Regions from separate parts of the Streptomyces sp. E11-3 genome, predicted to be linked through region 2. Evidence: riboswitches for the same ligand, from Rfam matches in the RefSeq annotation. Region 2 holds a riboswitch; each other region holds the start of a gene.
What was found. A riboswitch is a leader RNA that binds a small molecule or an ion and turns the genes downstream of it on or off. The one in region 2 is predicted to bind thiamine pyrophosphate.
Positions count from the first base shown of each region.

Region 1: another riboswitch for thiamine pyrophosphate. It lies ahead of thiC (phosphomethylpyrimidine synthase ThiC); the one in region 2 lies ahead of U9R90_RS08960 (thiamine ABC transporter substrate binding subunit).
Region 3: another riboswitch for thiamine pyrophosphate. It lies ahead of thiO (glycine oxidase ThiO); the one in region 2 lies ahead of U9R90_RS08960 (thiamine ABC transporter substrate binding subunit).

Region 1 covers NZ_JAZGRL010000001.1:3,837,970-3,841,235, forward strand. The annotation lists gene U9R90_RS17675 (SsgA family sporulation/cell division regulator) at 1-226, shown strand, start outside; gene U9R90_RS17680 (YibE/F family protein) at 328-1,713, opposite strand; TPP riboswitch at 1,785-1,919, shown strand; gene thiC (phosphomethylpyrimidine synthase ThiC) at 1,912-3,266, shown strand, end outside.
Region 2 covers NZ_JAZGRL010000001.1:2,009,991-2,013,256, reverse strand. The annotation lists gene U9R90_RS08970 (phosphatidate cytidylyltransferase) at 1-494, shown strand, start outside; gene rlmN (23S rRNA (adenine(2503)-C(2))-methyltransferase RlmN) at 601-1,707, shown strand; TPP riboswitch at 1,727-1,837, shown strand; gene U9R90_RS08960 (thiamine ABC transporter substrate binding subunit) at 1,916-3,043, shown strand; gene U9R90_RS08955 (ABC transporter permease) at 3,139-3,266, shown strand, end outside.
Region 3 covers NZ_JAZGRL010000002.1:1,444,840-1,448,105, reverse strand. The annotation lists gene U9R90_RS25630 (thiazole synthase) at 1-577, opposite strand, end outside; gene thiS (sulfur carrier protein ThiS) at 583-735, opposite strand; gene thiO (glycine oxidase ThiO) at 858-2,018, opposite strand; TPP riboswitch at 2,016-2,128, opposite strand; gene U9R90_RS25615 (NAD(P)/FAD-dependent oxidoreductase) at 2,295-3,266, shown strand, end outside.

The DNA of each region.
Region 1 (3,266 bases), 1.8 Mb from region 2:
GCGCATCGCGCCCGACGGCCCCGAGCCCCTGGCCGATGCCGTCATCCGGCTCCAGGTCGGCGCGGACCAGGCACTGTTCCGGTCCGGAATCGCGCCGCTGATCGCCTTCCTGGACCGGACCGACAAGCTGGTTCCGCTGGGCCAGGAGCGGGCGCTCGCCGACTTCGAACGCCACCTCGACGACGCACTCGACCGCATCCTGGCGCAGGAGCGGAACGCGGGCTGAGCTGGAACGCGGGCTGAGCCGGAGCGTGAGCTGAGCCGGAACGCGAGCTGCGCCGCGCCGCCTCGATCTCGCGGAACGATTCAGCACCTACGCCGGACGATTCAGCGCTTACGACGCCGACCCCGCCCGCCACGCGGCTGAGCCCGCCCCGCGGCGGCGGGCGCCGGACCACCGGCCTTGTCGGCCGAGACCACCAGCGCCGCGAGCGCGGTCGTCACCGGCACCGAGGCGACCAGGCCGATCGAACCCACCAGCGTGCGCACGATCTCCTCGGCGATCAGCTCGCTGCCCGCGACCGTGCCCACACTGCTCTGTGCGATCGAGAACAGCAGGAGCAGCGGCAGCGCCGCGCCCGCGTAAGCGAGGACCAGCGTGTTCACCACCGAGGCGATGTGGTCGCGGCCGATCCTGAGGCCCGCGCGGTACAGCTTCCGCGCCCCCATCGTCGGATCGGCGGCGTGCAGCTCCCAGACCGCCGATGTCTGGGTGACCGTCACATCGTCGAGCACACCGAGCGAGCCGATGATGACGCCGGCCAGCAGCAGGCCGCTCATGTCGATGTCCGGGTAGAGCCCGTGGATCAGCCCGGTGTTGTCGTCGGTGTTGCCAGAGAGCTCCGCCCAGTCGATGAACACCGAGCCGAGCAGTCCGATCAACACCAGCGAGATCAGTGTGCCGAGCACCGCCACCGACGTACGGGCCGTCAGACCGTGGCACAGATAGAGCGCGGCCAGCATGATCGCGCTCGACCCGATCACCGCCACCATCAGCGGATTCGACCCCTGGAGGATCGCGGGCAGGATGAACAGCGTCAGCACCGCGAAGCTGATGGCCAGCGAGACCAGAGCCATCAGGCCGCGCATACGCCCCACCAGGACCACCACCACTGCGAAGATCGCGGCAAGCAGCACCATCGGGACCTGCCGGTCCACATCGGTCACCGAGTACTGCAGTTCCCTGGGCGCGTCGGGGGCGTACGCCACCACCACCCCCTGGCCCTCCTTCAGCTTCCGCGTCTGGTCAGGCTGGACGATCTCGACGAAGGTGCGGCCCTTGTCCTTGCCGGTGGTCACCTCGACCGTCGCCCGGTCGCAGTCGCCGGTCGCCTGCTGCTGCGCGGACGACCCCTCCGGGGTCGAGGTATCACCTGTCGGCGGCACCTGCGAGGCGTTCACGTCCTTGCAGTCGACCTGCTCGACCTTCACCACCTTGGCCTGCTGGGTCTGGCGGTCGAAACCGACCCCGGTGCGTTCGTGCGCGGGTGCGCCGCCCGGCCAGAACACTGCCAGACCGACGACGACCGCCGCGGCGAAGGGGATCAGTACAGCGGCGATCACCTTGCGCAGATGCTGGGAAACGGGGGCGGCCGGGCCATGGCTGTGGGAGTGCCCGTGGCCGTGGTCGGGAGCGTGCCCGGGGACACGTCCGGGACCGTGCTGGTGCGGCGGTTCGGAGGGCTCGGGAGGCGGCTGCTGCGAGGAGGTCACCGACCGATCATCGCAAGAACGGCAGGGGCCCTCTGTTCAGCGTGGCCGACGGGGCGCTAGCGTGGGGGCACCTTTGCAATCGCGGGAGCTCGGAGCACCGGGCTGAGAGGGCGCTGACCTCCGTATGGGACATACGGAACTCGCTGCGTCGACCGCCGAACCTGTTACCGGGTAATGCCGGCGTAGGGAGTAGGTCTCATGACCACATCGGACATTCGCACGCCTGCCTCCAACTCGAACGAGAACGCGGACGCCACCGTGAACACGGACGCGACTGTGAACTCGAACGACACGGAGGCCGGGACGTCCATCGGCTGGCACAAGGCATACGTCACGGGCTCCCGCCCTGACCTGCAGGTCCCGGTCCGCCAAGTGCACCTCACCAACGGCAAGGCCGTGACCCTGTACGACACGTCAGGGCCGTACACCGATCCGAACGCGGATACCGACGTCCGCCGCGGTCTGCCCCCGCTGCGGGAGAACTGGATCATCGCCAGGGGCGACACCGAGGAGTACGCGGGCCGCCCCGCCCGCCCCGAGGACGACGGCCTCAAGCACACCTCGCCGCGCGGCGGCCTGAAGAACCTGGACGCGGTCTTCCCCGGCCGCCCCCGCCAGCCGCGCCGCGGCCGGGACGGCCAGGCCGTGACCCAGCTCGCGTACGCCCGCCGCGGTGAGATCACTCCCGAGATGGAGTTCATCGGCATCCGCGAGAACATCGACCCGGAGATCGTCCGCGAGGAGGTCGCCCAGGGCCGGGCGGTCATCCCGGCGAACGTCAACCACCCGGAGATCGAGCCGATGATCATCGGCAAGCGGTTCCTGGTGAAGGTCAACGCCAACATCGGCAACTCCGCGGTCACCTCCTCCATCGAGGAGGAGGTGGACAAGATGACCTGGGCCACCAAGTGGGGCGCCGACACGGTCATGGACCTCTCCACCGGCCGCAACATCCACACCACCCGCGAGTGGGTGCTGCGCAACTCCCCCGTCCCGATCGGCACCGTGCCGCTCTACCAGGCGCTGGAGAAGGTGGACGGCCGCGCCGAGGACCTGACCTGGGAGATCTACAAGGACACGGTCATCGAGCAGGCCGAGCAGGGCGTCGACTACATGACCGTGCACGCGGGTGTGCGGCTGCCGTACGTCCCGCTCACCGCCAACCGCAAGACCGGCATCGTCTCGCGCGGCGGCTCGATCATGGCGGCCTGGTGCCTGGCGCACCACAAGGAGAGCTTCCTCTACGAGCACTTCGAGGAGCTCTGCGAGATCCTCGCCGCGTACGACGTGACGTACTCGCTCGGCGACGGCCTGCGGCCCGGCTGCATCGCGGACGCCAACGACGAGGCGCAGTTCGCCGAGCTGCGCACGCTGGGCGAGCTCAACACGATCGCCAAGCGGCACAACGTACAGACCATGATCGAGGGCCCGGGCCATGTCCCGATGCACAAGATCAAGGAGAACATCGACCTCCAGCAGGAGATCTGCGAGGAGGCGCCGTTCTACACGCTCGGCCCGCTGACCACCGACATCGCGCCCGCCTACGACCACAT
Region 2 (3,266 bases):
TCAGGGACGTCACGGCCGGGGTGTTCGCGGCGTTCTACGTGCCGTTCCTGGCGACCTTCGTGGCGCTGATGCTCACCGCCGACGACGGTCCGCAGCGGGTGCTCACCTTCCTGCTGCTGACCGTGGTCAGCGACACCGGTGCGTACGCGATCGGCTGGCGCTTCGGCAAGCACAAGCTGGCTCCGCGCATCAGCCCCGGCAAGACCCGTGAGGGGCTGCTCGGCGCGGTCTCCTTCGCGATGGCGGCCGGTGCGCTGTGCATGCAGTTCATGATCGACGACGGCACCTGGTGGCAGGGGCTGCTGCTCGGGCTCGCGGTCGCGGCCAGTGCGACGCTCGGTGACCTCGGGGAGTCGATGATCAAGCGGGACCTCGGCATCAAGGACATGGGGACCCTGCTGCCGGGCCACGGCGGCATCATGGACCGCCTGGACTCGCTGCTGCCGACGGCTCCGGTGGTGTGGCTGCTGATGGTGATCTTCGTAGGTTCTTGACCTGCGGTGCGTTCCTGTAGTTCTTGACCTGTGGTTATACGAAGCGGGGCCCGTTGTCCACAGGACGGCGGGCCCCACTTCGTACATCTGCGACACTGGATGAACCATGCCCAAGCCCGGAGAACTCACTTTCGTCGCGCCCCGCGGAGCCAAGAAGCCCCCGCGGCATATCGCCGACCTCACGCCCGCCGAGCGTAAGGAGGCTGTCGCTGCCGTCGGCGAGAAGCCCTTTCGCGCCAAGCAGCTCTCGCAGCACTACTTCGCGCGGTACGCGCACGACCCGGCCGAGTGGACCGACATCCCCGCGGCGTCGCGGGAGCGGCTTCGGGAAGCGCTGCTGCCCGACCTGATGTCGGTGGTGCGGCACATCAGCTGTGACAACGACACCACCCGCAAGACCCTGTGGAAGCTGCACGACGGCACGCTCGTCGAGTCCGTGCTGATGCGGTACCCGGACCGGGTCACCATGTGCATCTCCTCGCAGGCCGGCTGCGGGATGAACTGCCCGTTCTGCGCGACCGGGCAGGCGGGTCTCGACCGCAACCTGTCCACCGCCGAGATCGTGCACCAGATCGTGGACGGCATGCGCGCGCTCAGGGACGGCGAGGTCCCCGGCGGGCCCGCCCGGCTGTCGAACATCGTCTTCATGGGCATGGGCGAGCCGCTCGCCAACTACAACCGCGTCGTCGGCGCCATCCGCCGACTGACCGACCCCGAGCCGGACGGCCTGGGCATCACCCAGCGCGGCATCACCGTGTCCACGGTCGGTCTGGTCCCCGCGATGCTGCGGCTCGCCGACGAGGGCCTCAAGTGCCGCCTCGCGGTCTCGCTGCACGCACCCGACGATGAGCTGCGGGACACCCTCGTCCCGGTCAACACGCGCTGGCAGGTGCGGGAGGTACTCGACGCGGCCTGGGAGTACGCCGACAAGTCCGGGCGCCGGATCTCCATCGAGTACGCGCTGATCCGCGACATCAACGACCAGGCCTGGCGTGGTGACCGGCTCGGCCGCCTGCTCAAGGGCAAGCGGGTGCATGTGAACCTGATCCCGCTGAACCCGACACCGGGGTCGAAGTGGACGGCCTCCAGGCCGGAGGACGAGAAGGCCTTCGTCGAGGCGATCGCCGCCCACGGCGTGCCGGTCACCATCCGCGACACCCGCGGCCAGGAGATCGATGGAGCGTGCGGGCAGCTCGCCGCGGCCGAACGGTAGTCTGGCTCCGTACATCTTCATATTCCGACAGGGGAGCGCCACAGCGCTGAGAGTGCGGCACCGTCCAGGCCGCAGACCCTCTGAACCTTGCCCCGGTCATTCGGGGTAGGAAGTTCGGTCATCACCTCATGCTGTTGCGCCCTGCCCGAAAGCCAGCCAAGGCTTCGGGCAGGGCCGCGTCTCTTCCTGGTCACCCAGGAGGAATCCAGTGAGCACCATCAAGAAGGCCGCGGCGCTCGCCGTGGTCACCAGCCTCGGCCTGGTCACTCTCTCCGCGTGTGGGAGCGAGGACGGCGACTCCGGCTCGTCCCAGAGCGGCTCCAAGACCGTGACCCTGGTCAGCCACAGCTCCTTCGCCGCGTCCAAGGACGTACTCAAGGAGTTCGAGAAGGAGTCCGGCTACAAGGTCAAGGTCCTCAAGGGCGGCGACGCGGGCGAGGCCGTCAAGAAGGCCGTCCTGGTCAAGGGCAACCCGCAGGGCGACGTCTTCTTCGGCGTCGACAACACCCTGCTGTCCCTCGCGCTCGACAACGACCTCTTCACGCCGTACGAGGCCAAGGGCCTGGACCGCGTCCCCGATGAGCTCCAGCTCGACCGGGACAAGCACCGGGTCACGCCCATCGACACCGGCGAGATCTGCGTCAACTACGACAAGAAGTACTTCGCCGACAAGAAGCTGGCGCCGCCGAGCTCCTTCGACGACCTGGTTAAGCCGGAGTACAAGAACCTGCTGGTCACCGAGAACGCCGCGACCTCGTCGCCCGGCCTCGGCTTCCTGCTCGGCACCGCCGCCCAGTACGGCGAAGGGGGCACCTCCCGCTCGAGCGAAGCCGAGAGTGGGGGAGGCTGGCAGGACTACTGGAAGAAGCTGAAGGACAACGGCGTCAAGGTCGTCGACGGCTGGGACCAGGCGTACAACGAGGAGTTCTCCGGCTCCGCGGGCGGCAAGAAGGCCAACGGCGACCGGCCGCTGGTCGTCTCGTACGCCTCCAGCCCGCCGGCCGAGGTGTACTTCGCCGAGCCGCAGCCGAAGGAGGCGCCGACCGGGGTCGCGACCGGCACCTGCTTCCAGCAGACCGAGTTCGCGGGGCTGCTGGACGGCGCGAAGAACGAGGCGGGCGGCAAGGCCCTGCTGGACTTCCTGATCTCCAAGAAGTTCCAGGAGGACATGCCGCTGAACATGTTCGTGAACCCGGTCGTCAAGGACGCCGAGCTGCCCGAGGTGTTCACCGAGTTCGGCGCGAAGGCCGACGACCCGCAGACCATGGACCCCAAGAAGATCGCCGACAACCGTGAGGCCTGGACCAAGTCGTGGCAGTCGCTGGTCCTGAAGTAGAAGGAGAAGGAGAAGGAGACGAGCGCCGGACAGGGCCTTCGGCGGGCGACCGTACGAAGAGCACCCGGCGGGGGTGCGCGGCGCGGCTCGGCCTGATGGCCCTGCCCGTCGCGTTCTTCGCGGTCTTCTTCGCCTACCCGGTCACGGCGATCGTCTCGCGCGGCCTCAAGGCCGACGGGGTCTGGCACCTCGGCCGGTTCGCCGATGTGCTGGGGGACCCCGA
Region 3 (3,266 bases), on a different contig from region 2:
CGTCGGATGCCGTGCCCGCCCCCGCGTCCAGGATCACCGGCACGCGCGCGTGCTCCACGATCAGCTGGAAGTTGTGCGGGTTGCGGATGCCGAGGCCCGAGCCGATCGGCGACCCCAGGGGCATGATCGCGGCGCAGCCCGCCTCTTCGAGTCTGCGCGCGAGCACCGGGTCGTCGTTGGTGTACGGCAGGACCGTGAAGCCGTCGTCGACCAGGGTCTCCGCGGCCTCCAGCGTCTCCAGGGGGTCGGGCAGCAGAGTGCGCTCGTCGGCGATGACCTCCAGCTTCACCAGGTCGGTGCCGAGCGCCTCGCGGGCCAGCCGAGCGGTCAGCACGGCCTCGCCCGCGGTGAAGCAGCCCGCCGTGTTCGGCAGCACCTGGATGCCGAGCCGTGTCAGCACGGACAGCACCGAGCCCTGCACCTCCGGGTCCAGGCGGCGCATCGCGACCGTGGTGAGCTCGGTGCCGGACGCGATCAGGGACCGCTCAAGCACCTCAAGGCTGGGCGCGCCACCGGTGCCCATGATGAGCCGGGACGAGAACTTCGAACCGCCGATGACCAGGGGATCGTCAGCCATGGGGATCAGCCTCCTTGGACGGCGGTGAGGACTTCCACGCGGTCCCCCGCACGCAGTGCGGTGCGCTGCCACGCGCCGCGCGGTACGACGGTCTCGTTGACGGCCGCGGCCACCCCGGACGGGGCGGTGGTCAGCGTCGCGACCAGGGTGTCCAGCATGCTGCCCGCGGGGATCTCACGGCGCGCGCCGTTCACGGAGACGGGCACGGTCGCCCCGGCGTGCCCGGCGTGCCCGGCGTGCCCGGTGTTGTCGGCGTTGTCGGGGTTGTCGGTGTGCGTGGTCATGCGGGCTGCTCCTGAAGGATGCCGAAGCGCCGGGGCGTGAAGGGGCGCGCCTCTTCGGGGAGTTCACCGGTCGTCAGGGCATGGGCCATGACCTCACCGGTGATCGGGGTCAGCAGGACACCGTTGCGGTGGTGTCCGGTGGCCAGCTGCAGGCCGGGGAGCGCCGTTGGCCCCAGGAGCGGCGCGTTGTCCGGGGATCCGGGGCGCAGACCCGCGCGGGTCTCGGTGAGGGGGAGCTCGGTGAGGCCGGGGACCAGCTCGTGCGCGTCGCGCAGCAGCTCGTACACACCGCCCGCGGTGACCGTGGTGTCCCAGCCCAGTTCCTCGCTGGTGGCGCCGATGACCAGCTCACCGTTCTCGCGCGGCACCAGGTAGACATGGCTGCCGCGGACCACGGCGCGGACCGTACGGCTCAGGAAGGGGGCGTACGACGACGGCACGGTCAGCCGCAGGACCTGGCCCTTGACCGGACGCACCGGGGGCAGCACGGCCGCGGGCACCCCGGCGAGCTTGCCGCTGAGGCTCCCCGCGGCCAGGACCACCTGGTCGGCGGCGAGCTCCGTGCCGTCCGCCAGGACGGCCCCGCGGGCCCGGTCGCCCGCGACGGTGAGCCGGTCGGCCCAGTCGCGGTGGAATCGCACCCCGGCCCGTTCACACGCCGTGACCAGGGCGTCGGCCAGCCGGCGCGGATCGACCTGGTGGTCGCCCTCGACCCGCAGACCACCGCGTACCCCCGGCGCGAGCATCGGCTCCAGACGGCGGCACTCGCGCCCCGACAGCCAATCGGACTCCAGGCCCGAACGCTGCTGCAGGGCGTGCAGCTCCCGCAGATGGGCACGGTCGTCGGCGTCCAGCGCGACCGCCAGCGTGCCGCACGCGCGGTAGCCGAGGTCCTGGCCGCTGGCCTCTTCGAGTTCGGCGGCGAAGTCCGGATAGCGGCGCGCGGAGGCCAGGTTGAGGCCGAGCAGCGTCTGCTCGCCGTAGTGCAGTTCGGTGACGGCGGCGAGCATCCCGGCCGCGACCTGGGCGGCCCCGCCGCCCGGCTCCGGGTCGACGACGGCGGTGTCCAGGCCCCGCTGGGCCGCCCGCCAGGCCGTGACCAGGCCGATGATGCCGCCCCCGAGGACGAGGACGTCTGATGTGGTGCGTGCGTGCATGGGCGTCCAGCCCCTCCCTTCGCCGGCATGACCCGGATCAGGTTCGTACGGTCGGAGGCGCCTGAGCCTCCCTCTCAGCCCGGTGCGTCCGGGCTCCCGCGAGTGGTCTACAGCGGCCAGCCTAGCCCTTCGGCTCCGACGGGATAAGGGAGCCGGGGGCGGGCGCCTCCCGAGCCGCTGACCCTTCCGCTTCCTGATGATCCGTCAGTTGTTTATGGTGATCGGGTGAACGAGCAGAGGCAGCAGGAGCAGCGTGTCGTGATCGTCGGCGCGGGGATGGCCGGTGTGCAGACCGCCGTGGCTCTACGCGAGCAGGGTTTCACCGGGGTGGTCACGCTGATCGGCGCCGAACCGCACCAGCCGTACGACAGGCCGCCCCTGTCCAAGGCCGTGCTGCTCGGCGAGGCGGAGGGGTCCGCCTTCGACGTGGACTTCGAGCAGCTGGAGGTGGAGCTGCGGCTGGGCCGCGAGGTGACCGGGGTGCGCCCCGACGCCCACCAGTTGGACACCGCCGACGGGCCCGTCGGCTACGACGTCCTGGTGATCGCCACCGGGGCCGAGCCGCTGCGGCTGCCCGGTGCGCAGGGGGTGCCCGGGGTCCATCTGCTGCGCACCCTGGACGACGCGGAGCGGCTGCGCCCGGTACTCGCCGAGAAGCACGACATCGTGGTCGTCGGCGCCGGCTGGATCGGCGCGGAGTTCGCCACGGCGGCCCGCGATGCGGGGTGCGCGGTCACGGTCGTCGAGGCCGCCGAGCGGCCGCTCGCGGGGGTGCTGCCCGCCGAGGTCGCGGCCCCCATGGCCCACTGGTACGCGGAGTCCGGAGCCACCCTGCGTACCCACGCGCGCGTGGCGCGGGTCGAGCCCGGTGCCGTCGTCCTGGACGACGGGACCCGGTTGGCCGCGGGCGCCGTGGTCGTCGGCATCGGCGCCCGGCCCGCCACCGACTGGGTCAGCGGCTCCGGGATCGCCGTCGGGCCGGACGGCGCGATCGTCGCGGACGACCGCCTGCGCACCTCGGCGCCCGATGTGTACGCGGTCGGCGACTGCGCCTCGTTCCCCTCGGCGCGGTTCGGTCAGCGGCTCCTCGTGCACCACTGGGACAACGCGTTGCAGGGCCCGCGCGCGGTGGCGGCGAACATCATCGGCGAGACCCCCGAGGTCTACGACCCCGTGCCGTACTTCTGGTCGGAGCAGTTCGGCCGCTTTGTCCAGTACGCCGGGCACCACGGCAACGCGGACACCCTG